2 regions of the Prochlorococcus sp. MIT 0603 genome follow, and region 1 is predicted to be linked to the other one. Evidence: predicted binding sites of a transcription regulator. Region 1 holds the regulator's gene; the other holds the start of a gene.

Region 1 (16,532 bases):
AGCTTCTGTCTCAACAATTACTCCCCAAAGTAATTTTTTATTGGATTGACGTTTTATTAGTAAGCATCCAATTAAATCAGGTGCGACCAGCTCAGCAGGGCGCGCAAAAAAGGCAACTGGTAGAGATGAATTAGTTATTTGATTTCAAAGATAATGAACAAAAAATAATATTTTTATAATATATTTGATACAATTATAAGCTGTTCCTAGCTCAAGTATCAATAAATATTTAATGTAAGAAATGTCTGGAAAAAACGAAACAAGCCAACAATCTTCATCTGTTAATAAGTCTTCTAAGCGGCTAGATCTTTGTACATGGACAGAGGTTGAAGAGTACCTTAAGCAATGCAAAGGAATCATTGTTCCCATTGGATCAACAGAACAGCATGGACCTACTGGAGCAATAGGTACTGATGCTCTAACAGCAAATGCTGTAGCCCTTCAGGTAGCAGATAGAACAGGGGTCTTAGTAACACCTACTCAACCATATGGAATGGCAGAGCATCATTTAGGCTTCCCTGGAACCATGAGCCTAAGACCAGCAACTTTGCTTGCGGTAATTCATGATCTCGTGATATCTCTAGCTATCCATGGATTTGAAAGGATTTTCTTTGTTAATGGCCATGGAGGTAATATTGCCACTGCAAAATCTGCTTTTGCCCAGGCATATAGAAGTGCAAGAAGTATGGATTTAGATGTCTCTCATTCCCTTCGATGTAAGTTGGCGAATTGGTTTATGTCTCCAGAAGTTTTCAGAAAGGCTAGAGATCTTTATGGAGATCAAGAAGGACAGCATGCAACACCTAGTGAAATTGCTGTAACTCTTCATTTGGAGCCAAGCTTATTAAATAAACAACGTTCATTACCTTCCCCCTCAGCAAGTGGCCCTATATATGATTATGAAGACTTTCGACAAAGATACCCAGATGGCAGAATGGGGTCAGATCCATTTTTGGCAAATGCTAGCCATGGTGAGATCTTCCTTGATATAGCTGCTACTTCCTTAAGTAAGGATTTAATTAATTTTCTTAATGAGTCATGACTAGAATCACTTCAGATGATGTTCGCAAAGTTGCTAATCTTGCACGATTAGCAATTTCTGAAGAAGATATTAGAACTTACTCAAAACAACTTGAGGAAATTTTAGAATATATTGCTCAACTTGAGAAGATTGATACTAAAGAAGTCCCTCCAACTACGCGAGCAGTTGAAGTGGTAAATGTAATGAGAGATGATATCGTGGACTCTTCAGATATTAGAGATAAACTTTTAAATCTTGCACCGAAAAGAGAAGGGGAATTTTATAGAGTCCCGAAAATACTTTCAGATTGATTTTATTCAGGTATTACTGCAGTCTTATGTAAAAGAGAAATCCATCTTTTTCTCCATTTCTTATTTGGGATAATGCTTGCTAAAGGTCGCATTTTGCTCCTGCTTTTTTTATGGCTACGTATTCCTATTAAAATGTCATAAAGGAAATTATAACCATCTTTTTTGCTTTCGAAAATGCCCATTCTTTGCGGGGATCCTTTTTGATCTAACAGTGGCTTTGCTTCTTCATATGCTGGCTTATATTCAAACCATGGTATAGAAGGCCATAAATGATGCACAAGATGATAATTTTGACCCATTATTAATATATTCATCACACGACTTGGGTATACTCTCGCATTCTTCCATTTATTGCGAGCCATAAATGGACGGTGAGGCAAGTAATCAAAGAAAATCCCAAGAGTTACACCTACCATTAACGCAGGACCGAACCAAAGATTATAAATAACATTCATAAAGTTGAACTTTATTCCCGCAATTACTATCGTAATAAATAAAGCCCTCTCCATTCCCCATTGCATTAATTCATATTTTCTCCAAAGTTTTCTTTGGAAAAAGAAATACTCATGATAAAAAAACCTTGGTGCAATCAGCCATACTGGCCCAAAGGTGCTAACTATATGGTCTGGATCGTTTTTGGGATCATTTACATTTGAGTGGTGTTGCAGATGAACTCTTGTGAAAACTGGGAAGCTAAACCCTAGTAATATTGCTGCTCCATGACCCATTGCTTGGTTTATCCATCTGTTCGGATGGGCTGCTTTGTGGCATGCATCATGAATTACAGTTCCTTCCATATGTAGTGCAAGAAAAGCAAGACCAACTAATACAGGGAGTGGCCAAACACCTTTGTACCATTGCCAAATTGCAAGAAAGGCTATTGTATAGCCACCTAAAAATAGCCCTACTGTTGGATTTACTATCCCTGGAGGATCAAGATATTCTTTAATACGCTCTTGCCAGTAAGCATATGATTGAAATTTTGATGATGATGCATTGGCGTTAACTGAGAGTATTGTTTTTTTCATTGATACTTTGGATTACAACATAGTAGAAAATCCATATCGAATGAACGTAAGATTTATACATGCCCACCGGGAGACTTGAACTCCCACGACCGAAGTCACTGGTACCTAAAACCAGCGCGTCTACCAATTCCGCCAGATGGGCCAATGGATCTTGGGAATTGGGATCCCTGATCTTTGGTTATTATAGCTGCTAATAAGCCATTCATTAAGTCTTTTAGGACTAATTGTTCAGCGTATTGATGAATCGATTTGTTTAATTCAAGTTTAATTGAATCTTTTTAATTAGTTCGCCTAATAGCTCTTTACGGGTCTCTTCTTTCAAGATATCTAGATGTTCGCAGGTGTTTTTCAGAATCATGAAAACCTATAATTCTACCCATGATTTTTCTCACAATGAATTGAATGATTCATGAAAAGACAATTTTCTTTGAATCCTCAAATATGAATATAGGTCTTGGGCACAATATTCATTAACTAATAAAAGAAATTAATTTTGTTATCGACTAATTATATGAATGGACTCTGCTCAAGAATATAGACAAAATAAGGATAAGGATTACGGATCTTTCTTTTAGAAGCCATGTTTTCAGTCATTATTGGAAATCTTTCTATTTTGTTAGGTCTCTTGATTTTGGTATTGCCAGTTTTAATTACTGAATTAAGTCGGCCTCGAGATTCAATTTGGGGTGCATTAACAATGGTTTTGGGCTTGATATTAATTACAAGCAAAGAAAGGTTTAATGGATCTCCTATGCTTGCGGTCTTATTTGGTGCGTTAATTATTGCTAGGCTTTTGATAGAGATCTCACAGTTTAGATGGCAACAGCTTACTGTCGAGGAAAAGAATAACTTAAGAACTTTTCTGCGTTGGAAAAATAGTTTGAATCAGACCTTGTCTGCCTTTTCCAAATTAGGGTCGATTTTTATTGATATAGTCATGCTTTTCAAGCCAAAGCCAAAGCCAAGTCAAATCGGCAAGAAATGGGTTCGCCCAGAAATAAATAATTCAGATAAGACTCTTGAATCAGAGCAGCTTTCTTCTCTTGAGGCTAATATTAAAGATGAGAGTTTAGTAGTGCCAGATAAGGATCCAACCTTAACTTCTAAGAATATTCCTTCTGATGTTTCATAATATTTTCTAATTAGTTTTCATTGTGAATAACGAAAAACCTAAGGACAGCGAAAATAGTCCTTCATACAAAGAATCTCTAAATCTTTTGAAGACAAATTTTGGCATGCGAGCCAATGCAACTTTGCGTGAGCCAGAACTCCAAAAATTCTGGTTTGATAATGGGATTGATTTTGAACTTGGCTTGAAAAATAAGGGCACCAATTTCACTTTGCATGATGGCCCCCCATATGCAAATGGAACTCTCCACATGGGTCATGCTTTAAACAAGATTTTGAAGGATATTATTAATAAATATCAGATTTTGAGAGGAAGGAAAGTTCGTTTTATCCCTGGATGGGATTGCCATGGTTTGCCTATTGAATTAAAGGTACTGCAAAAATTAAAGAGGAAGGAGCGTGAGGAGTTAACCCCTATTCAATTGCGCAAGAAGGCAGCAGAATATGCGTCAGAACAAATTTCAAGTCAAAAAGAGGGCTTTCGAAGATGGGGAATTTGGGGTGATTGGGGTAACCCTTATTTAACACTGCAAAAGACATATGAAGCAGCCCAGATTAAATTATTTGGTGAAATGGCTTTGAAAGGATATATCTATAGGGGCCTTAAGCCAGTTCATTGGAGCCCAAGCTCTAGAACTGCTTTAGCAGAAGCCGAATTAGAATATCCTGAAGGCCATACAAGTCCAAGTGTATATGTTGCGTTCCCTGTAGTTAAAATCTCTGAGCCGTTGTATAAATCACTTGCTAGTCAAGGATTAAATTTACCTCTTGACCAAGCTGAATTAAGCCAAAAAGTAAAAGTTGCAATTTGGACAACTACTCCTTGGACATTACCAGCAAATGCAGCTGTAGCTGTTAATCAAAATATTGAATATGTACTTGCTCAAGATTCTACTGATCAATTATTGATTCTTGCTTCGGATCTTTTGCAAGATATAAGCGAAGAGATTGGCTCTTCTTTAGAGAAAATTGCAAGTGTTAAAGGTGCAATGTTTGAGGGTTGCTTTTATAAGAATCCTCTACTTGAAAAAATCAGTCCTTTTGTTATAGGTGGAAGTTATATAACAACCCAGTCTGGAACAGGAATTGTTCATACAGCACCTGGACATGGCCTTGATGATTTCAATACCGGGATCAAATATGATTTACCTGTCATTTGCCCTGTCAATTCAAAAGGTATTTTCACTGCAGAAGCAGGGAAATATGAAGGCCTGAATGTTTTGAAAGATGCTAATGATGAGATTATTAAGGATTTGAAAATCTCAGGATTATTATTAAAAGAAAGACCATATGTTCATAAATATCCATATGACTGGAGGACAAAGAAACCAACCATTTTTCGTGCAACAGAACAGTGGTTTGCGTCTGTTGAGGGTTTTCGCAAGCAAGCTTTAAATTCAATTGAGGAAGTGGAATGGTTGCCAGCTTCAGGTGAGAAGCGTATTAAAGCTATGGTGAATGATAGAGGAGACTGGTGTATTTCCAGGCAAAGAACGTGGGGCGTTCCTATTCCAGTTTTTTATTCAAAGGATGGTGATGATGTGCTTTTGAATAAAAGTACTATTGACCATATAGAACAATTGATTAAGAAACATGGTGCAGATATTTGGTGGGAATTAGATGTCTCGAAATTGTTGCCAAGTCACTATTCAGAACAATCTGACCAATGGATCAAAGGCACAGACACTATGGATGTTTGGTTTGACTCTGGTTCGAGTTGGTCTGCAGTCACCTTTAAACATGAGGATTTGAATTATCCTGCTGATCTTTATTTAGAAGGTACAGATCAACATAGAGGTTGGTTTCAATCTTCATTGCTTACTTCTGTAGCCGTAACCAGTCAAGCTCCATATAAAAAAGTTCTCACTCATGGCTTTGCTTTAGATGAAAATGGACGAAAGATGAGTAAGTCATTAGGTAATATTGTTGATCCTTTGGTGATCATTAATGGAGGAAATAACAAGAAGTTAGACCCTCCATTTGGAGCAGATGTCTTAAGGCTTTGGGTTAGTTCTGTGGATTACTCTGTGGATGTACCTATTGGCTCAAATATATTGAGACAATTGTCTGATGTTTATAGAAAAGTAAGAAATACTGCAAGATATTTATTAGGTAACCTTCATGATTTTGACCCTTCTAAATATTCTTTAGATGTTCATGATTTATCGATTTTAGATCGTTGGATGCTGAATAGAACTGCAGAGGTGTTTGATGAAATTACAAACGCATTTGAAAGTTATGATTTCATAAAATTTTTTCAATTACTACAAACTTTTTGTGTTGTTGACCTATCTAATTTCTATTTAGATATTGCCAAAGATAGGTTGTACGTAAGTGCACCTTCTGATTCAAGACGTAGATCTTGTCAATATGTTTTATCTTTGATTATTGAGAAATTAGCTGGAATTATTGCTCCAGTTTTATGTCATATGGCAGAAGATATATGGCAAAACATACCCTATTCATTAGAAGAAAAGTCTGTTTTTCAAAGAGGATGGCCAAACCTACCAGATGCTTGGAGAGATAACTCATTAAATGAACCAATAAATCATATTAGAGAACTAAGAGCTTCTGTTAATCGTGGATTGGAGGATTGTAGAAATAAGCAAGAAATAGGATCTTCTCTTGAATCTTCTGTTCGAATTGTTCCTAAGAGCGATACTCTGAAAGAAACATTGAGCTTTATTCAAGAAAATGGGGATTTAGAAGTTGATAATATCCATGATTTGTTACTTGTATCTAAAGTTCAAATTGGAGGAGAGCCATGGGCTGAAGTCCTTTTCTGTAAAGAAGAAGAAATGGCTATTATTGAAATATCTAAGTCTAGAGGATCTAAATGTGCGAGGTGCTGGCATTATGAAAGTGATATTGGTAAGCATGCTAATCATCCATTGTTATGTAGTAGATGTGTTGAAACTCTCAATAGAATAATTTAAATAATTTTAAAATCCCCCTGCTATTCTTCCTTGCTTCGGCAGTCTTATAATTGCCCATTGAATTATTCCTACTAAGTAAATAATTAATGCTAAGTAACCTATAAATGCTGATAATGCCTCTGTCCAGCTTGCACCAAATAAGAAATTAAATATGCTTTTTATTAATAGATTTAATCCTGACGGAGCTTCTCTCCAGTATGTGCAATTATTTCCACTTACTTCATTCATGCAACTTAGACTTCTAAATGAAAGTGCTATAAAAAAACAACTAAAAAAACTAATAGACCATCGCCAGGCTTTTAGAAGAAAAGGTAATGCTTTCTTCGTAGGAAGCTCGTTGATTTCTTCATTGAGATCTATCCAAAACCATATCGAAAAGATGATTAACCATGGTGATATAAAAGAAGTTAAATAGCCAATAGGTCTATTGCCAGTTAATAACAACATGCTTATTATCATTAGGCTAGCAATTTTCCAGTAAATAGATAAAAGTCTGGTAATAGAGGACTCTTTTTTCCAAAAAGACCAAAGCCAAAGGACTAATGGGAGTCCAAATGCAAATGTTGCTCCTAGCCTGTAGTTGAGCCAAACCAGTGAGTGGTATGAGATTTCTGCCACAGAAAAAAAACTTTCTACTTAACTATTATCAACCTACAATGCCTTAGAGAAAGCTTCAGCTAAAAAACTATCAAAAACTATTAGATCGTGCGTCAACATGTAAACCCTTTGAGCCGTTTTTTTCAGCTTAATCATGACCTACCATCACTTGACGAATTATTCCATGATTCTAATTTACCTATTCATTTAGATATTGGTTGTGCAAGAGGCAGGTTTTTATTAAAAATGGCTGGGTCTTTTAGCAAATGGAACTTTTTAGGAATTGAGATTCGCGAACCACTTGTAATAGCAGCTGAAAAAGAGAGGGTTCAATCAGGCTTGAACAATCTTCGATTTTTATTTTGCAATGCTAATGTGAGTTTAGAAAAATTATTTTTGAATTTACGAAGGTCCAAAGTAAAAAGAGTTTCTATTCAATTCCCAGACCCTTGGTTTAAAAAAAGGCATAAGAAAAGAAGACTTATGCAACCTTCTTTATTATTTTTATTGGCTGCAAATTTAGATCCAGGTGCTGAACTATTTATACAGACAGATGTTCTGAGCCTTATGGATGAAATTATTTATTTAATTGATATGAGCAACTGCTTTAATACAATTTCCAACTTAGATGAATCACTAAATTCTTATAGTCCCTATTGCTTTGTTACAGAAAGAGAGGAATATTGTATTCAGAAAGGTTTACCCATATATCGCAAGCTTTATGTAAGGAATTCAAATGATGTAACAATAGATTCATGAGCTCATCTTTTGAGATTAGATGAATTTAATTTAACTCTTCTTGAGCTAATTTAGATATTTTACTTGCCCAAGACTCTATTAAGAACTTATCCATTGATTCAATCATTACTCTCAGTAAAGGCTCTGTCCCACTTTTCCTTACTAAAACCCTACCTTCATTGCCTATGTCAGATTGAACATCCGCAATTAATGTACTAAGTTTTTCAGATCCGTATATATTATCTTCTGAACTATCACTCCCTAAAGGTATATTAATTAATCTTTGTGGGTATGGAGTGAAGCTCTGATCTAACAAGTCGGAAAGTTGCATGCCTTTGCATTTGCAAATTTTGGATAGTTGTATGGCAGTTAAAAGACCATCTCCAGATAAATCATTAAGCCTAGATAAAATATGCCCTGATTGTTCACCTCCTAAATCTGCTTTGCTATCAATCATTGCTTGATGAACATGGGTATCACCTACTGGAGTCCTTTGGAGTATGCCCCCTCGCTTTTGCCAATCTTTTTCAAAACCTAAGTTAGACATTACAGTTGCAATTAATCTTTGATTTTTAAGCTTCTTCTTGTCTTGTAAGTCCGAGCCCCATAAAAAAAGAATGTTATCTCCATCTACTACGCGACCTTTCCGGTCAACTGCAATCATTCGATCTGCATCACCATCAAAAGCAAAACCCATTTCAGAATTGCTTTCGATTACAGCTTTTATAAGTTGATTGAGGTGAGTCGAGCCACAATTGACATTTATTTTCCCCCCATCTGGCTTTGCATTTATGCAGGTCACTTTAGATCCTAAAGTTTTAAAAATCTTTTCTCCACAAGCTGTTGCAGATCCCCAGCAAAGATCTAGAACAATGGGTATCTTTCCAAAATTTTCTAAGCCAATTGTTTTCAAAAGACTTTCCTCGTAATCTTTTAAGATTTCGTGCCGATTGATTACATCTCCCTTCCTTCCTGAGTTGATTACTTTCTCTTTTTGTAGTCCTGCATCAATAATTCTTTGCTTTTCAGTCGAAATCTTTTTTGCATTAGCATCAAAAATTTTTATTCCATTATCTTCTGGAGGATTATGGCTAGCTGAGATCATTAGCCCTCCTGATAAATTGTATTTTTTAATTAAAAGTGGAACTGCAGGTGTTGGGCAAAGTCCTAATAGCCATACTTCTCTACCTTGAGACGTTAAGCTATCAGCTAATCCATTTGAAATTCTTGAGCTGCTTGATCTTGAGTCTTGTCCTATAAGAATCGGACCTTGGTTTGAAAGGATCTTGTTACACCAAAATCCAATTTTGTAAATAAGTTGATTTGTAAAAAGTCTTTTAGCATTTCCACGAATTCCATCAGTACCAAAGAAAATTATATCTTTATGCTTGTTTCTTCCACCCGCATGATGCATTGCATTGGTGGACATTTGAGAAAAGAAAGATTCCAAACTACTGAAAGATTAGCTCATATTGAAACATTTCACACACAAGTGATTTTTAAGATGGCAAACTAACAATAGAAATGTTTTTGTTGTGCAAAATTCCAAATTAGTGGAATTAGGAAAATGGCAAAGAGTTTTTTTGCTAATTATTTCTATTTTCATAGCCTTAGCTCTGTTGTTTATAAGGAATGGCTTTCAACAAGAGAATCCATTAGAATTACTTGCTAGAAATTCACTTAAGCCAGAGATTGCTTTGAATAATAACCGTCCTACTATAATAGAATTCTATGCTGATTGGTGTGAAGCATGTCAAGAAATGGGTCCTTCTATACTTAGTTTAAAAGAGAGATATGATAATTCTATTGATTTTGTGCTATTAAATGTTGATAATGACAAGTGGTTAGATCTTATCGATACATACAATGTTAATGGAATACCTAAATTAGAGTTGTTTAATGATCTTGGCCATTTGAAAGGAGAATCAATAGGTTTAAAAGATTTTAATCAGCTTGATCAAATTGCACTTTCTTTATTAAATCAAAGAGAACTGCCACAAATAAATGGAGTAGAATATATTGATACTAATAAAGTTCTATTTTCGAATTTAAATGAAAATATTCCTACGAGAAATATATCCCCTCGCAGTCATGGTTAACTTATCTCCAATTAAGAGCATGGGCGACTGAGGGGAATTGCTTGGAAAATATTATTTTGCAATTATTTGCTATCTCTAGATGCTCTTGTTGAGTGCCATGTCCAGATCTTAAGTTTATATAATGTATCCATGATCTACATGAACCTGTCATGTAGATCCTTGTAGGAGTTGCCAATGGAAGGATGAATCGCGCACATTCTTTTGCTATTCCATTTTCAAGCATTTCTTGATAAAGAATTAAGGTGTTTTTAAATTGATTTTCTATTCTCTCTTTAAAGGCGTCCGCAACATTTTCATCTAAATCAGATATTGAATTCTGCCTGTTTTTTGTATCTTGTCTTCTTAAATCAGGTATAGGGATTGCGCCTAGTTGAGAACTGTCAGCATATCTTTGAGAAAACTCTTGGAAGGTGAATGATCGATGTCTAAGAATTTGAGCTGCAATCCCTCTATTAGTTTCTATCTGGAGGGTCATATATGCTTGTTCAAATACACTCCAATGTTCATGGGTTATGCAATATTTAATTAATTTCTCAAAATCTTCGTTGCTTTGATTTTTAGGATTACTAACCCTGGCAATGTATGCCATGGTTTTTTCAGCATCTGGAGTAGCTGTGACCAGATGTACATTATTCATAGTTAAATTTTGGCAAGAGTAACCTTCTCAGGTTGATTTTGATATTTACCTTCTCTATCGCTATAAGTTGTTTCACAAGGATCACCTTCGAAAAAAAGCAATTGGCAAATCCCTTCATTTGCATATATACGGCAGTCTGCCCCAGAGCTATTGCTGAATTCGAGTGTTAGATGACCTTCCCAACTTGCTTCAGCAGGTGTTGTGTTCACAATAATTCCTAGTCTTGCGTATGTGCTTTTCCCAAGGCAAATAACAGTGATATTAGCTGGAACTTTCATTTTCTCTAGGGCAACGCCTAAACCGTATGAATGAGCTGGAAGGATGAAGTATTCACCATCTTCATCTTTTTCAAGGGGAGTTGATTCTAAATTTTTAGGATTAAATTTTTTGGGATTCATTATTGTTCCAGGCACGTGTCGAAATATAAGAAATTCTTTTGAAGAAAGACGTAGGTCATAACCGTAAGAGGAACAACCAAAACTGAGTACAGGTCGTTCCTTAGAATTAGGCTCTAGATGTCTAACAAGATTTGCTTGAAAAGGTTCAAGCATTCCCACTTGTGATTGTTCGATAATCCAGCGATCATTTTTCAACATTATTTAGAGCACCTCAATTGGGTTACTTGGTCAGCTACTTCAAAAACTTTAGTGGGTATAGATGGTCCTGTAATAATTACATCAATAGAATCATGACGATTTTCTAGTGTAGTTATCAAATCTTCTTCAGAAATAAAGCCAAAATCAATTGCCAGGCCTATCTCATCTAAAACGAGCTTATCTAAAGTATTATTAATCAAGTTGTCTTTACATATTTCCCAAATATCACCCACAACCTTTTTAGTGCTTAGAAAATCTTCTGTATTCGCATTATTAGAATTCTCACTTTTACTTATGCAGCCATAAAAATCAGGTCTTAGCCATTCTAAGTTTCCGCAAAGGCTTGTTGAATTTTCTGGTCCTTGAGATACGCCACCTTTTAAGAACTGCGCTATCAAAACCTTGCTACCTAATCCTGCAGAACGAAGTGCTTCGCTAAGAACTACTGAGAAACTTCCTCTATAAGGTGCGGTATAGACCTGTAATTGCCCTTGTGAAGAAATAATTTGAAGCTTTGCTTTGCCTTTGGATGCACTGACTGGCCTTAACCCGTATGGATAATCGGTAGAATATTCACTTTTTAGCCTTGGACTTGCTGTCATGAAATGCTTAAAATCATTCTTTTAGAAGGATTTTTTAAATGTAGCGGAGGTGTAAACCTTCACAAGTATTTTGACACTATCTATAGCGTTTATCTGATGATAAATTGATATTTTTTCTAATTTCATAACCTTTCCTTTACCTCTTTGAAAACTGGAAACGTCTTTATACTCTTGTTTAAGTTGAAAACGGTTGTTTTTGCTACATGTAATTTTATCCGCACTTCTTATCGTCCTTTGAATTGGTTAGAGAAGATGGCAGCTAATGCTAGCTCGATCAGTCGTTATTCCAACCAGCCAGTTGGGATGCAATCGCAAAATCAGCTGAATGGAAGCACCAAAGCTACAATGACCCTTCTTGATGTTATTAGAGGTTTAGATGGAGCGTCTAATGAAGCTGTAGAGAGATCTAAGACAATATTCTTTCCTGGCGATCCTGCAGAAAGAGTTTATTTGATCAGAAGAGGAGCTGTACGTCTTACAAGGGTTTATGAGTCTGGTGAGGAAATCACTGTTGCATTGTTACGAGAAAATAGTCTATTTGGCGTTCTTTCACTTTTGACAGGCCATAGATCTGACCGTTTTTATCATGCTGTTGCTTTTACTAAGGTTGAAATGAGTTCTGCTCCTGCTGGTTCAGTAAGAAATGCTATAGAAAATGATAGTGGTGTTGGGTTGCTTCTTCTTCAAGGCTTGTCTAGTAGGGTTTTGCAAACAGAGACTATGATCGAGACTTTGACACATCGCGATATGTCTTCTCGTCTGGTAAGTTTCCTCCTAGTGCTTTGCAGGGATTTTGGAGTGCCGAGTGATAAAGGAATTACGATTGATTTAAAACTATCTCATCAGTCAATTGCTGAAGCTATTGGATCTACTAGGGTTACTATTACAAGATTGCTTGGAGATCTAAGGAACCTTGGTTTATTGCAGATTGATAGAAAGAAAATAACTGTTTTTGACCCAATTGCTTTAGCTAAACGTTTTAATTAAAATTGTTTCCCCTAAGCTATTAAACTTATTCTAATTACTTAATAAATATTTTTGAAGTGGCAGGTTGGATACTTATTTTTGCTTTGTTGATTCTTGGGGGAGTGCTCTCAACACTTGGTGACATGCTCGGCAGCCGTATTGGTAAGGCAAGATTGAGTGTTTTTAAATTGCGCCCTCGTCGAACAGCTGTTCTGATAACAATTCTTACTGGGAGTTTGATAAGTGCACTTTCATTGAGTTTAATGCTTTTGGTGAGTCGGGAATTAAGAATAGGCCTGTTTGAATTGGATGATATTCAGGCTCGATTGAAAGAGAGTAGACAGGCTTTACTTCCTTTAAAAATGCAAAGAGAAGCACTTGAAGTGAAAATCAAGAAAGCTGAGAAAGAACTTGTAAAACTTGGAAAAGATTTATTTGCGTTTCGTCAAGGGGAAGTGGTCATAAATAGTGGGCAATCTTTAGGAACTTTCTCAGTGAAATTTGATAATAAATCAGATGTTAAAGAGGAAATAGAAAATATACTAAGAAAAGCAAATTTTAATGCTTTTATTAGAGTTAGTCCTGGTAAAAGTCCTGTAAGGAGAATTGTTTTAGTAAGGCGTGACCATATTGCTAGCTTGGAAGAAAAGGTTTCTGATAATAAGGATTGGGTGATAAATATTCGCTCTGCTAGTAATGTACTTTTAGGAGAGAGTTTTGTTTATGCTTTCCCAGAGGCACTGCCTAATAAGAACATTGTTGTAAAGGGTGAAGTAATAGCAAGCCTTAACTTAAGAAATAATTCTATATCTAAAACATTACTTCAAAAACAAATAAAAATATTGTTGGCATCAACTTTAGCAGAAGTAAAGAGAAGAGGATCCCTTGTCTCGGAAATACAAGTAGATTCTAACTCTGTTAAAAATCTCTTAGAAAAAATAGATTCTAATAAAGATAGTATTCTAAAATTAGATGCTATTTCTACGAATAAAAGTGATACTGCAGAAAAGGTTTCTGTAACTCTTAGAGCAACTAAAACAATACTTTAACTATAGATGACAAATGTTATTGCAATAGACCCTGGCCATAAGAAATGTGGATTATTATTAGCTGAAATAAATGGCCTTAATGTTATAGACGGTAAAACAGTAGAAAAATCTTCTGTAATAAAATTAATTAATTCTTGGAGAAGTGCTTATTCTGTTGAATTAATTCTTCTTGGCAATGGAACTACAAGTAAATATTGGAATGATCAACTTTCTTTAAATGGTATTGGTATCATTAAAGTTGTAGATGAGGCTATGACTACACTTCGAGCAAAAACAAGATATTTAGAACTTTGTCCACCTAAGCTTGTTTTTAGATGGTTGCCAAGTACATTAATATTTCCACCAAAACATCTCGATGCAATTGTTGCCTTGATATTGATAGAAGATTATTACCAGAAGAAGTTTAACTGGGAAAAGCCTATAGAAATTAGAATTTGGCCCTAATAGTAAAGTTATAATCCCCTCCAGCTTCAAGAGAGTAATCAGATTTAATTAAAAAACGTAATAGTGCATCTTGAATAAGTGCTCTTCCAAGAGGTGGCTCTACTAGAAGCTCTCCATTGCTAAAATACCAATCAAAACACCAATTAAAATCACCAGCAGAAACCTCCCCTTGAATACATTTTGTTGAAAAATTTTGACTATAAATCTTTAGATAAGCTGTTGTAGAAGGCTGCCTTCTCATTGTGTTATGCCTCTAATTCTGAATTAGCAGAGTTAATGAAATTTGAGCCTTGTTTGAATCCTAACTCCTCGATAATATCAATCCCTTTAATCACTTTATCTAAAACTTTTTCAATGATTTGATTCTCTTCCTTTGTGAACCTTCCAAGAACATGATTAACAGTTTTACTCTTACGTTCTTTTTGTATTGCTGAAGGCGAGCCAATCCCAATTCTTAATCTGCAAAAGCTTTGACTTCCTATATGTGAAATTATGCTTTTAAGTCCATTATGTCCTCCAGAGCCTCCTTCTTCTCTCAGCCTTAATTTGCCTAATGGTAAATCCATATCATCCACAATTATCAGCAATTCTTTTTCATCAAGTCCAAACCATTGCATTGCAGAAGCAATAGAACGCCCGCTCTCATTAACATAAGTATTAGGCATTAAAAGCCTTTTTAGTTGCTTTCCAGATCCAATATGCGCTGCATGTCCAAAAAGCTTTTTGTTGAAGCTGAATGTTGCTGATTCCCTTTCAGCTAGCTTTTCTAAAGCCATAAAACCAACGTTATGTCTTGTCTTTATATACTTTGAGCCAGGATTACCTAGGCCAGCAATCAACTGGAAATAACCCAAGCTCATTTTATTTAGTGAAAGTGCTTTATATGAATTATATTTTTTATTTTCTCAAGGTAAATCTTTATGATCATTTGAATCAGCATCTTTTTCCCTGTCATCATCATCTGAATCAGTTATTGCTTTTTGAAGTTCATTTTCAAACTCAGAAGATGCTTTCTGAAGACTTTTAAGAGTTTTCCCAATATTCCTGCCTAGCTCTGGAAGCTTTTTTGGTCCAAAAACCACCAAAGCAAGTGCAACTATGACTGCAATTTCAGGCAGTCCCACACCAAAGATGTTCATACTCTTAAAATATTAAGTCAGATTTCTATGACTTAATTAACACCATTCCAATCAACTGAGAAGCCTTGTAAAAGGAGAGATTGATTGTAAATCTGGAGCATTATCACAAGAAAAACAAGAAGTAGAGAGCCAATTAAGGCCATTACAGGTACGGCTCCCCAACCTGCTACAACTTTGCCTTGCCCTGAATTACCAATGGATTTAAGGAGAGAGCCAAGAGCAGTTTTTTGTCCCATTTTTAGTTTCTAGCCTCGGTTAAAGAGTAATTTTGGATATTGTATGTGAAATAGCCTCTAAGATTGGCAACCTTTCAAAAGATTTGATGCAAACTTCAACTCCCGCTCTTTCTATAGCAGTTTCTGTCCTGGTAGTTTTATTGGGCTTGACTGGGTTTGGGGTCTATACAGCCTTTGGTCCGCCCTCTAGAGCCCTTGAGGATCCATGGGATGATCATGACGATTAATAACTATATGAACATCGGCTTTTTAGATAAACAGCATAGAAACATTTCAATCCAAGGTAATAATTGGGGCAAACAGGGTACAACTGCCCATAAGATACATTTGTTTCTATAGTCAATTGAGCTAGTTATGCTTGCCCTAAAGATTTCGGTATACACGGTCGTCTTCTTTTTTGTTGGTGTTTTCCTCTTTGGCTTCTTAGCTAGTGACCCAACAAGGACACCAGCCAGGAAAGACCTAGAAGGCCCTCAAGATTGAGAGATTAGTCTGACTTCCCCTAAAAACAACTAAATATTGGTGCAAATTAGGCCAGTATTATTAGGTTATGCAATTATTTTCTTCGTCGGCAAGTAGATTTTGGCGGCGATAGTATCTATTGGCTGGCTTGCAAGTTCAGCATCTGTGGCCTTTTTGCTTCTTTCTCCTTCAGAGGCTTGTTTGGCATTCTCAAAATCTTTAGGTGAGATTGCTCAAAATAATCAGGACGTAAAACTAGAAAAAGATGATATATTTTTAGAATTGCAAATTCTTGCTGATAGCCAATATTGGGAAAAAGAAAACTTATTTGTTGCAGAAGGCAATGTTAAAGCACTAATTCATGGAGGTAATATTAAGGCCGATAGAATTGAAGTTGATAGATTAAATAAAACTATAATAGCTACAGGTAATGTTGTTTTTAATACTAAAGGTAATTATTTAGAGGCTAGCTCATTTAAATATGACCTTGTTCAAAATAAAGGTGAAGTTTATGATGTTTATGGTGTAATTGATATAAAACTA
Region 2 (16,532 bases), on a different contig from region 1:
AGTTACGACTAGACCGCCAAGGATGTAACCACATGAAAGAAATACAACACTCCATCCTAACGATGGCAAAATCTTTTTACCACGTTTTACTTGACTAATTACTAAAGCAAAAGTTGATAAAGAAAGAATAATTTGAATATTTTGATCAGGTGCTACTAAAAGCAAGACGATGATAAACAGTCCTAAGCAAAGTCTTATAGTTAGGCCCTGTCCTTCAGGAAGATTTAAAAAGGAATTTTCAGTTTTATCAGAATTAACAGAATCATAATTCGTAAATGTATTGATTTTTGTTAGCAATGAGCCTTTAAGATTAGTTAAATTATTCCCAAATGAATTGTTCTCTTTCTGAGAAGCATTTATAGCCTCATTACTAACTTTACCTAAACGTCTTGCCTTAAGAGAATCCATTAGTAACAGATCATATGATGATTCAATCTTTGCTTTAAGAATGAGGTCATCACCTGCTTCTTTTAATCTAATATCTCTAGCTTTCTTAATTTCTTCATAAGTAGAACCTGGTTGAATTCCTAGCTGTGAAAAAGCATCTTTAGGATCTTGCTGGTTACCAAAGTTTGTATTGGTCACAATTTAACTTATGGTTGTTTAATGAGCGTAAGTGCGAAAGCAACTTTGGTAAAGCAAAAATATTAAAGAGTTATAGGGTCAATACCACTTATAACTGGTGCGACAGAAGATAATCCAAAAGATGGTTGATCCTCTTCTAGCTGATTTAAGTTCCATTTGTTCTTAAAAAGTAGTACAGGCCTTTGCCATGAATCCTGAACAGTCTTGCAATTAAAGATTCTTCCAATCTTATCCAGCGAATCCCATCCGCCCGTTACCCAACGGGCCAATTGAAAGGCCATTGGCTCAATAATGGTCTCAACTGAATATTCACTTTCAAGTCGATGCTGCACAACCTCAAGTTGCAATTGCCCCACAGCTGCAAGTATCGGATCTCTTTTGCTTTGGTCTACATCATAAAGAATTTGGACGGCTCCTTCTTCTCTCAATTCATTGACCCCTTTTCTGAAATTCTTGAACGCAGAAGGATTAGGGTTCCTTAACCAGCAAAATATCTCTGGACTAAAGCAGGGTATACCTTCATATTCAGTACGTTCTCCTGCATACAAAGTATCTCCTATAGAAAACATACCTGGGTTATTTAGCCCAATAACATCTCCTGGGAAAGCATCCTCTACTACAGCTCTATCTTTAGCGAATATTTTTTGCGGTCTAGAAAGTCGTATTGATTTGCCTGTCCGTGCATGATATACATTCATATCCTTTTCAAAACGACCACTACAAACACGGACAAAGGCAACCCTATCTCTATGACGAGGATCCATATTTGCCTGCAATTTAAAAACAAAACCAGTAAAAGTACTTCGTAAAGGGTCTACAGGTCCATCAATAGCATTACGTGCTACAGGTCCTTGAGCCATGTCTAAAAAGCTATCTAAGAATGGCTTGACACCAAAATTAGTCATTGCCGAACCGAAAAATACAGGGGTAAGTTCTCCTTTCTTGATAAGATTTAAATCTAGGGATGAACCAGCAGCTTCTAAAAGCTCTAATTCTTCTTTAGCTTTTTCCAAGAGATCTTGTTCAACTAATTCTGATAAGAGAGGATCATTAATTCCTAGTCGTTGCTCATTTGATTGCTTACCGCGCTCTGCTCTTGAGAATAGTATGACGTCTTTGGTTTGACGATCAATAACACCACGGAACAAATCACCACTACCAATAGGCCAGTTAACTGCAAATGTCGAAAGATTTAGTTCTCTTTCAATTTCATCTAAAAGAGATAATGGTTCTTGTCCTGGACGGTCCATTTTATTGATAAACGTAAATATAGGTATGTTCCTCAGGCGACAGACCTCGAATAGTTTCCTTGTTTGAGGCTCTAAACCTTTTGCCGCATCCTCCAGCATGACGGCATTATCTGCTGCAGATAGAGTACGGTAAGTATCCTCAGAAAAATCCTGATGACCAGGAGTGTCTAAAAGGTTTACTGTGATGTTCTTGTAATCAAATTGCAAAACAGTTGAGGTAATAGAGATACCTCTTTGTTTTTCTAATTCCATCCAGTCTGAAGTAACTTTCCTTTGTTGTCCTCTGGCTTTAACTGCTCCAGCCTGCTGAATAGCTCCTCCATATAATAGAAGTTTTTCCGTAAGAGTTGTTTTCCCAGCGTCAGGATGAGAAATAATAGCGAAATTTCTACGCCTATCTACCTCCCTCTTTAATTCCTCTGTGGAACTATTGTCATCAGATGATCTTAAAGAATTTGTACCATTTGAAGAAAATGAAGTCATTGAAATAATTTTATGATTGATGTTCAGATTTCAAATGATCAATTGGAAGCAAGAAAGCACCCCTTCTAAATCTAACCGCAGCTACATCGTTAGGTAACAGAGCTATTATTTCACCTGTTTCCTCCAAAGAAACTAAATCTGGTGGTCTTAGCATCGGCATAGGGTCACTGGTTTTTAAATATGGCTGTGAAACTCTTAAATAGACTCTTTCTCCAACAGTAAATTTCATGAAAATGGAATCTCATATTAATGTATCAGTTCTTTAATAGTAAATGAAATAGCGCTCATTAATCGATTTAATTTTACTTACATATAAAGACTAGTCACTTAACAAGTACGAAGATTCTTTTTAATATTCCTATATAGCAAATAGTAAAAACCTTGAGAGCTATAAATACTTTAGTTTCATCACTGGCAAGCCTGCTTCTTATCATAGTTGGAGGAATGCTCCCATCAGCAATATTATCATTAGGAAGTGGCTATAGCCTCAAGATCTTAGACCTCCAAAGTTCATGGCAAATTCCATCAGTTCTTTTATCTGCATTAATCTGTGGACCACAATCTGCATTAATAGCAACTATTGCCTACTTAACGATAGGGTTAGTATATCTACCAGTCTTCCAAGGTGGAGGGAGTATTGGATATATGGCAAGTCCAGCGTTCGGATATCTAGTCGGTTTCGTTCCAGCTGTGTGGATAACAGGAAACTGGGCAAAAGTAGAAACGAAGAAATCAATATTTAATTTCTTTACGATCGCATGTACAGGATTGGTATTAATTCACACAATCGGAATCATAAATATAATCATTGGTACTATCACCTTAAGATGGGATAATTCAATTTTAGATCTGTTAATTAAATATAGCATTACAACATTTCCAATACAGCTATTGCTTTGTGCACCTACAATATTATTAGCCAAAACATTCAGAAGGGCACTTTTGATTAGATGAAGCAAAGACTATTTAGACGTAGCCATATATTTCTAACATCCAGTATTGTTATAACTTTGGATCAACTAACAAAGCTATATCTATCAGCCTATCCGAATTACCAAGGACATACAATAATACCAACCTTAATTAAAATCAATATTGTTAGAAACTATGGTGCAGCTTTTAACATATTTAGTAATTACACATTTTCACTAGGTGTTTTAAGTCTTATTGTTGCCATCGTATTGATACGCTACGTCACAAATAAGTTGACATATAATATATACCAGCTCATTGCATTTTCATTTTTAATTGGTGGAACAATAGGCAATGGTCTGGATAGATGGAGACTAGGATATGTCATTGATTTTATTCAACTTATACCAATAACCTTTCCTATTTTCAATATAGCTGATATCGCAATTAATCTAGCTCTGATGTTCATATGCTTAGACTACGCAAGCAGCCGGAACAATTAGCCCATAAGGGTATTGACATCAATTTTATAATGAGATTATTTATCATTCTAAAATCAGATTAATATATTCATATGCAAAATAAAAGGAAGGTAATAGGATCATTACTGTTACTAATGATAGTAGCAGCATTTCTCAGCCTGATTGGAGCAATAATTAAACTTATAAACTTACAGACAATAATATTATCAATTATACTATTAACTATTCTTACAAAGAAGAACCTAAGAACATTAATACAGAGGATATTACGTAAATTAATTTTTTCGATTAGAACTGATAATATCACAAAAAACCTTCCAAAAGATAGAAGCGATGCAGCAATTAAGAGTTTAGATAGCATAGATCAGTTAACCCAACTTATACAAGATAAGATTGCTTCTGAGGGATTAAGGCATGAAAAAAAACGAGTAGAAAAGATGCTCTTAAGAGGTGATTTAGTCGTTGTAGTATTTGGCACAGGATCAAGCGGTAAGACTTCATTAATAAGTGCTCTTCTTAACAGAATAGTAGGGGAAATTGATCCAAGCATGGGTTCTACTAAACGTACAGGTTCATATCGGCTACATCTCAAAGGCCTTACAAGAGGGATAAAGATAATAGATACTCCAGGCATACTTGAAGGAGGCGAGGATGGTCGTCTTCGCGAACAAGAAGCTCTTCTAAAAGCCAGTAGAGCCGATTTAATAATCTTTGTTGTAGATTCAGATTTAAGAGCATTTGAAATGAAAGTAATTACCAATCTTTCTAAGGTTGGTAAAAGACTAATAATTGCACTAAACAAATGTGATCTACTTAGTGAAAGAGAAGAAATGAAGCTAATATCCTTAATAAGGAATCATTGCAATGGGTTAATAGAGCCTCACGATATAACTACTATCTCTGCATCACCTCAATCAATACCGAATACAGGTAGTCGACCTTTACAGCCCAAGCCTGAGATAAATCAACTTATAAAGCGTATATCATTTGTTTTGCATAGTGAAGGAGAAGAGCTAATAGCTGACAATATTCTTCTTCAGTGTAGAAACCTTGGTGAATCAGGGAGAAAATTATTGAATAGACAACGTTTCATAGAATCAAATAGATGTGTAGATAAGTATTCTTGGATCAGTAGTGGAGTTGTTCTTATAACACCTTTACCTGGAGTAGATTTAATAGCTACTGCAGTTGTTAACAGTAGAATGGTAATGGAAATAGCAAGAATATACGGCGTAGAATTAAAGAAAGATGGAGCTAAAAACCTAGCAATATCAGTTAGCCAAACTATTGCTGGCCTCGGGATAGTAAAAGGAGGCGTATCCCTCATAAGTAATTCATTAACCTTACATTTACCTACGTATTTAATTGGAAAAACCATTCAAAGTATTACCGCCTCATGGCTAACAAAAGTTGCAGGTGAAAGTTTTGTCACATATTTCCAGCAAAACCAAAATTGGGGTGATGGTGGAATCCAAGAGGTTGTTCAATATCACTATGACTTAAATCGAAGAGAAACCAACCTAAGGGAGTTTATTAGAATTGCAATAGATAGAGTTGTCCAACCGGTTGATATGAATAAAAAGAAAAAACAACTTCCACCATACTCAAGGCTTCAGGAGGAGGAGGGAGCATAGGCCCTCTAGAATCTAATATTGTTATAATCAGCAAATATAGAGCTCCAATTAAAATAGAAAAGATACCAGTAATAATTGCCACACACTTACCACGATCCTTGTTCATGAGATTTCAAGGGGGTGATTAATGAGTTCTGCTAAACTATCAATGTGACTAATTTTAGTATGTGGATTACCCATTACAGCCTTTAGATAAGTACGGTTCTTATAACATGGCTTCGATAGCATAAAGCCATGCTCTAGTAATTTTTTTCTTAATTTTATAGCCCATACCTCTGCATCTTGTTTGGAGATATCATTAGGAGTAAAAGCTATTAAATGCAATGGGCCGGTTATAATATCAAATTTGGATTTATCAAGTCTCTCATAAAGAGAACGTCTACGATCAATAGACTTATCTAGTAAAGACTGAATACCATTAGCACCCAATTGTCTTAGTCCAAGCCATAATTTAATAACTTCTGCAGGTCTTGTACCTTGTAATCCAAGTTCACCTCCCTGATAATCGTTTCCATAAGATGGTTCTAAATATGGATAACCAGTAGAAAAGCAGGTAAAAAGATCCTTAATATCAGACACTAATAATAATGAGGAGGTCTTTGTAATCCCAAGAAGTTTTTGCGGATTAACAGTAACAGAATTAGCCCTAGAAATATCCTTCACGAGGCTTGCAGTGGATGATGACAAGCCAAAAGCTCCTCCTATTGCAGCGTCAGCATGCAGCCATATTTTTTCTTTGTGACAAAAATCAGCAATTTGAGTCAAGGGATCTATAGATCCTCGTACAGTAGTACCTGCTGTTGCTACAATCGCAAAGCATTTTTTCTCTTGAGATTTTATATTATGAAACTGTTCAGTTAAAGATTTAATAGACATACATCCAAAATTATCGGTAGGAACCCTGACTAATGCCTCTGGAGGGAGTCCCATAACTGATATAGCTCTCGCTATTGAGACATGTGCCTCTGTACTAGCTAAGACGACAGCTTTAGGATCACATAACAGATTGGCATTAGACCTTGCTACTAACAAGGCCATTAAATTAGTTAGACTTCCACCACTAACAGCAACACCACCAGCAGTCTCTGGCATCTCAAATTTATTTGCAATCCATTTACATAGACTTCTTTCTAATTTAGTAATGCTAGGTGAAAGCTCCTCAGCCAACAAATTATTATTAAGTCCAGCAGCTATCAATTCTCCAACAATTGAAGAAGTAAGAGGCGGTGGGTCTAAATGAGCAAGTGCTCCAGGATGAGATGGCTGATATGATCCGGCCATAATTTTTTGCAAATCATCTAACATCTCAGAAGAAGACAATCCATCTAAACGTGGTCCTATATCAGGCAACTCAAAATGAGATGGTAAAGGGCCTCTATTAGTTGTAGAAGACAACCACTCACAAAGATCACTAGAAGCCCCTTCTAAAAATGACTTAAATTTAGGATCAGTGCGATCAGGAGGTGCAAAAAATTCCAATGGATTTCCCTTTCAAATATTTATACCAAAGAGTTAACAAAGAACGATATTCATTATGTTCAAATTAAAAAGGTTGTTCTAGAAAAATGCAATTTTATCAACCGGTAAAACTTAAGGATACACAAACAGAAAGATGGATGGAAATTCTGCTTGAAAGAGCTAATAGAACTGGCTCTCAAGGTGAGGTACCTGTTTCAGCTGTTATCTTGAATGAATACGGGCATTGTATAGGCCATGGAACAAATACAAGAAATAAATATTTCAATCCCCTTGGCCATGCTGAATTAATTGCTCTTCGGCAGGCTTCCTGGATAAAAAGAGATTGGAGATTTAACGAATGTACATTGATAGTAACGCTAGAGCCATGTCAAATGTGTGCAGGTGCTCTTATACAAGCAAGGATGGGCAAAGTTATTTTTGGTGCCGTGGATAAAAAAAGAGGTGGACTAGGAGGCTCATTAGATCTCTCAAAACATCAAAGCGCTCATCATAAAATGTCTATTGAAGGAGGGATTTTGAATGACCAAGCTAAAGAAGCATTGTCTAAGTGGTTTGCTGATAGAAGAAATGAAATAACTAGGACTTGAATTTAGGCAATTGTGTCTCGAAAAGGTTCAAGATTCTTTCAACATTCTTTGATTGAGAGTTGTAGCCCATAAGACCAATTCGCCAGACCTTACCTGCTAATTCACCTAATCCACCACCAATCTCAACGCCATGCTTATGCAATAAATGAAGTGTGAAAGCTTTTCCATCAATGCCATCAGGTATTTTAACTGTAGTAAGAGTAGGAAGCCTTAGATTTTCATCAACATGTAATTCAATACCAAGTTGGGTTAAGCCAGTCCATAGGCTATTTGCATTTTCTCTATGGCGTTCCCATGAGTTCTCCAAACCCTCTTCAACAATAAGTTTAAGTGCTTCTCGGATTCCAAAATTCATATTTACTGGTGCAGTGTGATGGTAAACACGGTCACTACCCCAATATTTATTTAACAGGGACACATCAAGATACCAATTAGATACTTTGCTTGTCCTTGCATTCAATTTGTCTTCTGCCCTTTTATTCATAGTAAAGGGGCCTAAACCTGGAGGGCAACTTAAGCCCTTCTGACTACAGCTATAAGCAAGATCCACCTTCCATTCATCTAAAAACAAAGGGATACTTCCAAGTGATGTAACAGTGTCTAAAATCAACAAGCAATTATATTTTCGACATAAATCGCCTATTCCATCCATAGGCTGACAAACACCTGTAGATGTTTCTGCATGTACTAGAGCAAGAACAGCAGGCTTATGTTTGATTAAAGACTCTTCAAGTTCATTAAGAGAAAAGGCTTGTCCCCAGGGTTTTTGAATTGTCTGAACATTTGCCTTATACCTTGAGGCCATGTCAGCCAATCGATGACCAAAGTAGCCTTTAATGGCAACAAGGACAGTGTCCCCAGGTTCAACAATATTTGCAATTGTTGCCTCCATTGCTGCACTACCAGTGCCACTCATTGGAAGAGTTAATCTATTTGTTGTCTGCCAGACATGCCGTAATAGATTCTGAACATCAGCCATTAAATCAATATAAAAAGGATCTAAGTGACCAACAGGCTGATTGGACAGTGCTTGCAGCACTAAAGGGTGAGAATTAGAAGGTCCTGGACCTAGTAATAGCCTCTCTGGAACCGAAAGAGCTGATAGTGACGTGTCAAAAGTTTTCAACATTTCAGAGTTAGCTTTTGTTGTCGCCAAGACCTAAAAAGAATAATTACTTAACCAAGAGCCTATACATCTATAGGTATGAACGTGAAATTAATTTTAGGTATTGCAATGCTGACAACCAAGGTGAAATAGCTTCTAATAACCAAATAAAAATTAAAAAGTCGCACAAACATTAGGAATTAAAGGGAAATAGTGCGAAAAAGTACTTATTGATACAAAACTAGATTGCTATGGTAATTACTTTTGTTGGAATATATCTATAAAAAAATCCATGGGCAAATCTCCACAGGATGTACTTAGACAAATTAAAGATGAGGGTATTGAGCTCATTGATCTTAAATTCACTGACATCCACGGTAAATGGCAACATTTAACCGTTACATCAGACATGATCGAAGAAAGCTCTTTCAAGGAAGGGCTAGCCTTTGATGGCTCTTCCATAAGGGGATGGAAAGCCATTAATGAGTCAGATATGTCAATGGTCCCAGACGCTACAACTGCATGGATAGATCCCTTTTATAAGCACAAAACACTTAGCATTATTTGTTCAATACAAGAGCCAAGGAGTGGGGAGCCCTATTCAAGATGTCCAAGATTTTTAGCTCAAAAAGCACTTTCTTATTTATCTTCTACAGGTTTAGCTGATGTAGCTTTCTTTGGACCAGAACCAGAGTTCTTTATTTTTGACGACGTAAGGTATGACTCAAAAGAAGGCACTTCCTTTTATAGCGTAGACACTATTGAGGCCCCTTGGAACACAGCAAGGTTAGAGGAAGGTGGCAACCTAGGATACAAAATACAATATAAAGAAGGATATTTCCCAGTAGCTCCAAATGATACTGCTCAAGACATGCGTTCTGAGATGTTACTTCTCATGGGTCAACTAGGAATACCTATAGAGAAACATCATCATGAGGTTGCAGGACCAGGTCAACATGAACTTGGAATGAAATTTGCTTCACTTATAAACGCAGCAGATAACGTAATGACATATAAATATGTTGTTAGGAATATTGCCAAAAAATATGGCAAGACAGCAACTTTTATGCCAAAACCTATCTGGAATGACAATGGAACTGGCATGCATGTCCATCAAAGTCTCTGGAAGGATGGGCAACCACTTTTCTTCGGTGAAAATACATATGCCAACCTATCTCAAACTGCCAAATGGTATATAGGTGGCATTCTTAAACATGCACCTTCTTTCTTAGCCTTCACAAACCCAGGAACAAATAGCTATAAACGATTAGTACCAGGGTTTGAAGCCCCAGTAAATCTTGTTTACTCCCAAGGTAATAGATCAGCTGCTATTAGAATTCCTTTAACAGGACCAAGTCCAAAAGCAAAAAGGTTAGAATTTAGACCTGGTGATGCTATAGCAAATCCCTATTTAGCCTTTAGCGCAATGCTAATGGCTGGAATTGATGGTATTAAGAATCAAATAGATCCAGGCGAAGGAGAAGATCGTGATCTATTTGAACTTCCCTCAGAAGAACTTGCCAAGATTGCAACAGTTCCATCATCCTTAAATGATGCATTGGATGCACTAAATAGAGATAATAATTATTTAACTGAAGGTGGCGTGTTCGATGATGACTTTATAAATAACTTCATCGAAATGAAGTATGAAGAAGTTCAGCAATTAAGGCAAAGACCTCATCCTCATGAATTCTTTATGTACTATGACGCATAATAAATAAGCCTATTTATACATTTTTTCAAATTAAACATTATAAAATAAGCAAGGTTATATACTATCTTGCTTATTTTCTAATATGAATATTATCAGCAATCTTAGATTTATAAAAAAAAAGGTATATAAATATAAAATTATACCTATTATATTTTCATTAATAATTATAGTCCTATCAATAAAGGGGAAAGACTTGCCAAAAGACTTTAACAAAACCTATATAAATAAATTCAATAAGATGATGGTTAATATTGAAAGTAAATTAAATAGAAATGATCTTTCTGGTGTTTGTTCAAAAGCTAAAGATATAGATAAATTCATTCAAAAGGATATCAATCAATTAAGAGAAGCTGAACCAAATTATTCATGGGATGACATACAAGCTCTAATGAAGGAAATTCCCAACCAATTATGTCCCGATCAATGAAAATATTGCTTGATATACAAAAATATAATTCTCTTAGCAACAGAAAATATTTAATTCTCTCAGTTGGCTTAAAAATCTGTTGAAATAGATAAAACTTGAAAAGGTTTATGGCTCAGCCAAGCCTAGCAAAAATTGCATATAAAACTCTTCAGCAAGGCAAAGGTCTTGTTGGGATAGTACATAAGGAGATAAGTACAAAGTTGATGGAGGTTATAGCACCTGAAGCCATTCCAGAAACATCCCCAATTTCTACGGACTTACTACTTAAATTAAGACAATCTATTAAAGAGCTAGAAGATATTGACTGGCTAGAAGCAGAAAAGGGCTTTTATCCTAAGAACCTTCTTTTTGAAGCCCCTTGGATAGAGTGGTTTGCAAAGTACCCACTAGTATGGTTAGACATGCCATCAACTTGGAACAGAAGAAAATCTAGAAAATTTCAAGACATACCAAAATCAATTAATAAAGATAAATACCCTGATTATTATTTACAGAATTTCCATCATCAAACTGATGGTTATCTTAGCGATCACTCAGCAAGTATTTATGATATTCAAGTGGAGATACTTTTTAATGGAACTGCTGATGCCATGAGAAGAAGAGTTATATCTCCTATAAAAGATTGCCTTCAAAATAGCTTTAAAGATACAAGTTCATCAGAAATAAAGATTCTTGATGTAGCAACTGGAACAGGAAGAACTCTTCAGCAACTTAGATCGGCCTTCCCTTATGCAGAGCTTACTGGCTTAGATTTATCTTCTTCATATCTTAAGCAAGCAAGTAAATATTTAAATAATAGCGGGAGTGAATTAGTTCAATTAATCAAAGGAAATGCAGAAAATATATCTCTAATAGGAGAATCATTTAACGCAATAACATGTGTTTTTCTTTTTCATGAATTACCAAAACAAGCTAGGCAGAATGTTATTTCAGAATGCTTTCGTCTTTTAAAACCAAATGGAAAGTTAGTTATTGCAGATTCAGTTCAAATACAAGACTCCCCTCAATTCACACAAGTCTTAGAAAATTTTCATCGAATATTCCACGAGCCTTATTATAAAGATTATATAAAAGACGACATCACTATAAGACTTACAAATTCCGGATTTGAATCTATAAAAACAAACTCATTTTTCATGACAAAAGTTTGGTCGGCCACTAAACCATCTACCTGAATTAAACACATAAGCAAAAGAATTATTTATCTAATTTAAAAGAATATGAGAAAAATTTAAAAGTCTATAAGCTCTTCCTATCTCCTTAATTCATCCAAAACATTTCTATCTTCCAAAGTACTTGTATCTCCTATGACCTCTTCACCAGCAGCTAAAGACCTAAGTAGTCTGCGCATGATTTTTCCACTTCTTGTTTTAGGCAATGCATCAGTAAATCGAATTTCATCTGGTCTTGCTATTGCTCCTATTTCTTCTGAGACATGATTCCTTAAATCCTGCATAAGAGTTTGATCTGATACTTTTCCACTTTCTAAAGTCACAAAAGCAACTACTGCTTCTCCTTTAATCTCATCTGGTCTCCCAACCACAGCAGCCTCTGCCACATAAGAATGACTTACTAAAGCAGATTCTATTTCCATAGTTCCAAGTCTATGGCCAGAGACATTAATCACATCATCAACCCTTCCCATGATCCAAAAATATCCATCTTCATCTTTGCGAGCTCCATCACCAGCAAAATAAACAAGTTTATTATCAATAGGTTCTAGATACTCCCAATAACTTTGCCTAAATCTTTGAGAATCTCCATGAATAGTCCTCATCATTCCTGGCCATGGCCGCTTTACCACTAAATATCCACCTTGATTTGCTTCAACTGACTGGCCATCTGCCGTAACAATATCTGCTTCAATTCCAGGCAAAGGAAGGGTAGCTGAACCTGGCTTTGTAGGTATTGCTCCAGGCAATGGACTGATTAACACACCACCTGTTTCTGTCTGCCACCAAGTATCAACAATAGGGCAATTACCACCACCTATTACTTGCCTATACCACATCCAAGCTTCTGGGTTGATAGGCTCACCAACTGTTCCCAGCAATCGTAAGCTTGTTAAATCATACTTTTCAGGAATTGATCTCCCTGATTTCATAAAAGCTCTTATTGCTGTAGGAGCCGTATAAAAAATATTAATTTTATGTCTTTGAATAACCTCCCAAAACGCTCCAGGATTCGACGGTCTTGGGACACCTTCATACATAACTGTTGTAGAGCCATTTGATAAAGGTCCGTAAACAATGTAACTATGACCTGTTATCCATCCAACATCAGCTGTACACCAATATATCTCTTCTTCACGTACATCAAATATCCATTTAAAAGTCAGGTGAGCCCACAAATTATATCCTGAGGTTGTGTGAACAACTCCTTTTGGTTTACCTGTTGATCCAGATGTATAAAGCACGAAAAGTCTATCTTCACTATTCATTTGCTCTGGCAAACATTCAACAGCTTGATGAGAAATCAGCTCATCCCACCAGTAATCTCGACCATTGATAAAAGTTACTTTTTGAGAAGTACGTTTAACGATCAAAACAGATTCAACACTGGGACAACTATTTCCATCTAAAGCAGAATCAACTGCATCTTTTAAAGAGATAATCTTGTCTTTACGAAAACCTCCATCAGCTGTAATTACCGCTTTCACTTGACCATCATTAAGTCTGTCACGCAAAGCTTCAGAGGAGAATCCACCAAAAACGACAGAATGTGGGGCTCCAATTCTTGCGCAAGCAAGCATTGCAATTGCAGCCTCAGGAATCATCGGCATATAAAGCGCAACTAAATCACCCTTGGATATCCCGATGCTTTTCAATGCATTTGCAGCCCGACATACTTCTTCAAAAAGTTCTTTATAACTAATTCTCCTGATTTCACCTGGCTCCCCTTCCCAAATTATCGCGATCTTTTCTCCCTTCCCGTTGTTAACGTGTCTGTCCAAACAGTTATAAGAAACATTCGTTTTACCTCCATCAAACCATTTAGCAAAAGGTGCATTAGACCAATCAAGGACAGAATCAAAAGGTTTAAACCAATGTAGCTCTTTTAAAGCGGCATCTCCCCAGAACTTATCAGGATCATTCTTAGCAGAATCAACCATGGCTTGATATTGATCGAAGCCTCTTATAGTGGATGCCTTAACAACTGAAGAGGGAGGCTCAAAAATCCTTTCTTCATGTAATACTGTGTCTATCTTTGATGATGAATCAGAACTCATAGAAAATAATTTTTTGTATTAGTCTAATTCAAGCCAATTATCTACAAAGTAGGTGAAATGCTTATTAAAAAGAAAAGCATGCATTCGCAATGATATTACCCAAAGCATTTTTATTTGATCTTGATGGAGTCCTTATAGATAGTGAGCCATTAAATAAATTAGCCTGGAAAAAATTAGCTAATCAATTTGGTTTAAATATAAGCGATAAGAAACTAAATAAATTACTTGGCAGAAGAAAGATCGAATGTGCAAAGATTCTACAGATATTGATAAAAGAACCTGTTAGTATAGATAAATTACTGAAATACCATAGAAAGATTCATACAGAAATACTTAAAGATGTTAAAGCAACCAAAGGAGCAGAACAAATAGTAAGATGGCGTTACAAAAATAACATTAAGACAGCTCTGATAACAAGTAGCACCGAGGAATCAGTTGCTTATAAAACAAGGAGATACGACTGGATAGATTTGATACAAACAAGAATATATGGTGACAATCCCAAACTTCAAAATAGCAAGCCAGAGCCAGATCCATATATATTGGGAGCAAAGTTATTAAATGAGAATCCAAACTCATGCTGGGCAATAGAAGACTCTGAAATAGGTGTTACATCTGCACTAAAAGCTGGTTGTGTAGTATGGTTGATAACAAATAAATATATAAGTATTGAAAATATAGCAATAAAATATCCAAAAAATAATTTACATATTGTGCAAAGCTTAATTGATGTACTAAATGAAGCCGAGATAGCTAGTAAATATTAATAAAGTCTTCTAAGAACATAGTCTGGTAGGGCCAATAAAGCATCTTTTGAAGGAGATTCAGGAATCCAACGAATAGAATCAGATGCATTCTTGGCAAATTCTTGAGCCAACTCTCTGGTACGACCAATTGAATTGGAATCTCTTACAAGTTCTAAGGCTGTATCGAGATCACCATCATATGAAAATTCTCTTTTAACTAATTCTGAAAGCAAAGGCTTTTCTTCAAGGGCGTAAATAGCTGGAGCTGTTAAATATCCACTAGCTAAATCATTGGCAGCTGGCTTGCCTAATTGAAGATCACTTGCTGTGAAATCAAGGATATCATCAACAACTTGAAAGGCAAGTCCTAACTGTTTGCCAAAATTATAGAGGCATTTTAATTCTTCATCAGAAGCATTACTTAAGACTCCAACAGCTTGTGCACTATTAGCGATCAAGGAAGCTGTCTTGCAATAACTCTTCTCTAAATAAGTTTCTAAAGTTTGATTTGAATCATATTTATAAAGACCCTGTTTAACCTCTCCTTCAGCTAGATCCATTATCACTCTACTTAAAAGCTTGACGACAACTAGATTATCTAAATTTGCCAAATGCCAACTAGCCTGGGCAAAGAGGAAATCTCCTGCCAAAACAGCAGTCTTATGATCAAAAAGACTATGTACTGTTTGAACCCCACGACGTGTTGCAGCCTCATCAACTACATCATCATGCACAAGAGATGCTGTATGGATCATCTCGGTTATTTCAGCTAGTCTTCGATGTTTTGGGGAGAGTTTCCCTTCTACTGATAATGCCTTAGATAAGAGCAGTACTATCCCAGGCCTTATACGTTTGCCTCCAGCAGTAAAGAGATGTTCGGCAGCTGCCTGCAATATAGGATGCCCTGCTCCAATCAAGACACGGAGATCTTTGAGGAGATACTCAAGATCCGTATCAACTGGCTGAAGCAAATCCGTTACCGTGGCCATAAAATCCTTGCTATAGAGATATTAGTAGACGCAGGACTTGGAATGAAGAGAAACTACCTCAACCTGAGGTTTAATTTCTAACATATGAGCGACCCGAGAAGTGAAATTCATAGGGTCAGAAGTAACACAGAATTGGATGTCAACACTGTTGTCTAATGAATCTAAGGCTATTTTAGAGAAATTGAAAAAGGGATCCATTTTTTTTGCTAATCCTGACGCTGGGTTTATTACGGAGATGTGAGAAGGGATCAATTTACGTATAACCGGTTTTATGAGAGGGTAATGACTACAGCCAAGGACAATTGCCTCTACATCTGCTTTCAAAAGTGGGGCTAAATGATCATAAACTTTCGTAGTAATCTCAGGGGAATTTAAATTACCTTTTTCAATGATAGGTACAAGGTCTGGGCAAGCTTCTTCGATAACATAAGTACTTGGACTAAAGCTATGGATCTCTTTTGTATAAGCCAATGAATCCACTGTTAAAGGTGTTGCCAAAATACCAACTTTAGACACTTTTAAGATTCCAGAAAGTGATCCTATTAGATCAAATACAGGAACATTTACATTTTGCTTAATGACATCTAGGGCCAGAGAATTAGTTGTATTACATGCAACAACCACAGCATTTACATCTTGGCAATGCAACCATTGAGATATTTTAAAAGCTATGTCACGAATTTCACTAGGGGTTTTAGACCCATAAGGAACTCTAGCGGTATCAGCTAAATAAATTGCATTAAAATTATTATGACGTTCCTTAATGCTCTGTAGTACAGATAAGCCACCAAGTCCACTATCAAAAAGAGCTAAGCGTAATTTCAATAGGACTCCTTTAGATAATTTAGAATTCCCTTTGAAATTGCAAAAGCAATTTTCTTTCTATAAGCTTTTTGCGAAAGCAGCTTTG

Evidence for each region. Region 1 encodes NtcA, which controls nitrogen genes in cyanobacteria. Its sites were predicted from a motif close to GTANCNNNNGNTAC; they were not measured.
Region 2: a site for NtcA is predicted at 8,741-8,754, ahead of glnA (type I glutamate--ammonia ligase). Genes of this name have one in related genera too.

What each region holds. Positions count from the first base shown of each region.
Region 1 covers NZ_JNAW01000001.1:232,916-249,447, forward strand. The annotation lists gene EV07_RS01190 (DNA-3-methyladenine glycosylase) at 1-138, opposite strand, end outside; gene EV07_RS01195 (creatininase family protein) at 242-1,042, shown strand; gene gatC (Asp-tRNA(Asn)/Glu-tRNA(Gln) amidotransferase subunit GatC) at 1,039-1,332, shown strand; gene crtR (beta-carotene hydroxylase) at 1,335-2,360, opposite strand; tRNA gene EV07_RS01210 (tRNA-Leu) at 2,421-2,502, opposite strand; gene EV07_RS01215 (hypothetical protein) at 2,941-3,492, shown strand; gene ileS (isoleucine--tRNA ligase) at 3,515-6,424, shown strand; gene EV07_RS01225 (DUF3177 family protein) at 6,431-7,042, opposite strand; gene trmB (tRNA (guanosine(46)-N7)-methyltransferase TrmB) at 7,130-7,780, shown strand; gene glmM (phosphoglucosamine mutase) at 7,806-9,173, opposite strand; gene EV07_RS01240 (thioredoxin domain-containing protein) at 9,295-9,858, shown strand; gene thyX (FAD-dependent thymidylate synthase) at 9,860-10,495, opposite strand; gene dcd (dCTP deaminase) at 10,498-11,091, opposite strand; gene EV07_RS01255 (cob(I)yrinic acid a,c-diamide adenosyltransferase) at 11,091-11,693, opposite strand; gene ntcA (global nitrogen regulator NtcA) at 11,997-12,680, shown strand; gene EV07_RS01265 (DUF3084 domain-containing protein) at 12,737-13,708, shown strand; gene EV07_RS01270 (hypothetical protein) at 13,715-14,152, shown strand; gene EV07_RS01275 (DUF3146 family protein) at 14,136-14,393, opposite strand; gene pth (aminoacyl-tRNA hydrolase) at 14,398-15,012, opposite strand; gene EV07_RS01285 (TatA/E family twin arginine-targeting protein translocase) at 15,058-15,291, opposite strand; gene psbH (photosystem II reaction center phosphoprotein PsbH) at 15,324-15,527, opposite strand; gene psbN (photosystem II reaction center protein PsbN) at 15,614-15,754, shown strand; gene EV07_RS09310 (photosystem II reaction center protein I) at 15,882-16,010, shown strand; gene EV07_RS01300 (DUF3769 domain-containing protein) at 16,110-16,532, shown strand, end outside.
Region 2 covers NZ_JNAW01000002.1:574,634-591,165, forward strand. The annotation lists gene EV07_RS04845 (CPP1-like family protein) at 1-585, opposite strand, end outside; gene EV07_RS04850 (peptide chain release factor 3) at 648-2,318, opposite strand; gene EV07_RS04855 (DUF3148 domain-containing protein) at 2,329-2,547, opposite strand; gene EV07_RS04860 (biotin transporter BioY) at 2,700-3,272, shown strand; gene lspA (signal peptidase II) at 3,269-3,733, shown strand; gene EV07_RS04870 (YcjF family protein) at 3,847-5,346, shown strand; gene EV07_RS04875 (pyridoxal phosphate-dependent decarboxylase family protein) at 5,449-6,825, opposite strand; gene EV07_RS04880 (nucleoside deaminase) at 6,912-7,412, shown strand; gene EV07_RS04885 (pyridoxal-phosphate-dependent aminotransferase family protein) at 7,402-8,541, opposite strand; gene glnA (type I glutamate--ammonia ligase) at 8,810-10,231, shown strand; gene EV07_RS04895 (hypothetical protein) at 10,425-10,658, shown strand; gene EV07_RS04900 (class I SAM-dependent methyltransferase) at 10,766-11,833, shown strand; gene acs (acetate--CoA ligase) at 11,911-13,887, opposite strand; gene EV07_RS04910 (HAD family hydrolase) at 13,977-14,654, shown strand; gene sds (solanesyl diphosphate synthase) at 14,651-15,622, opposite strand; gene murI (glutamate racemase) at 15,644-16,447, opposite strand; gene EV07_RS04925 (N-acetylmuramoyl-L-alanine amidase) at 16,444-16,532, opposite strand, start outside.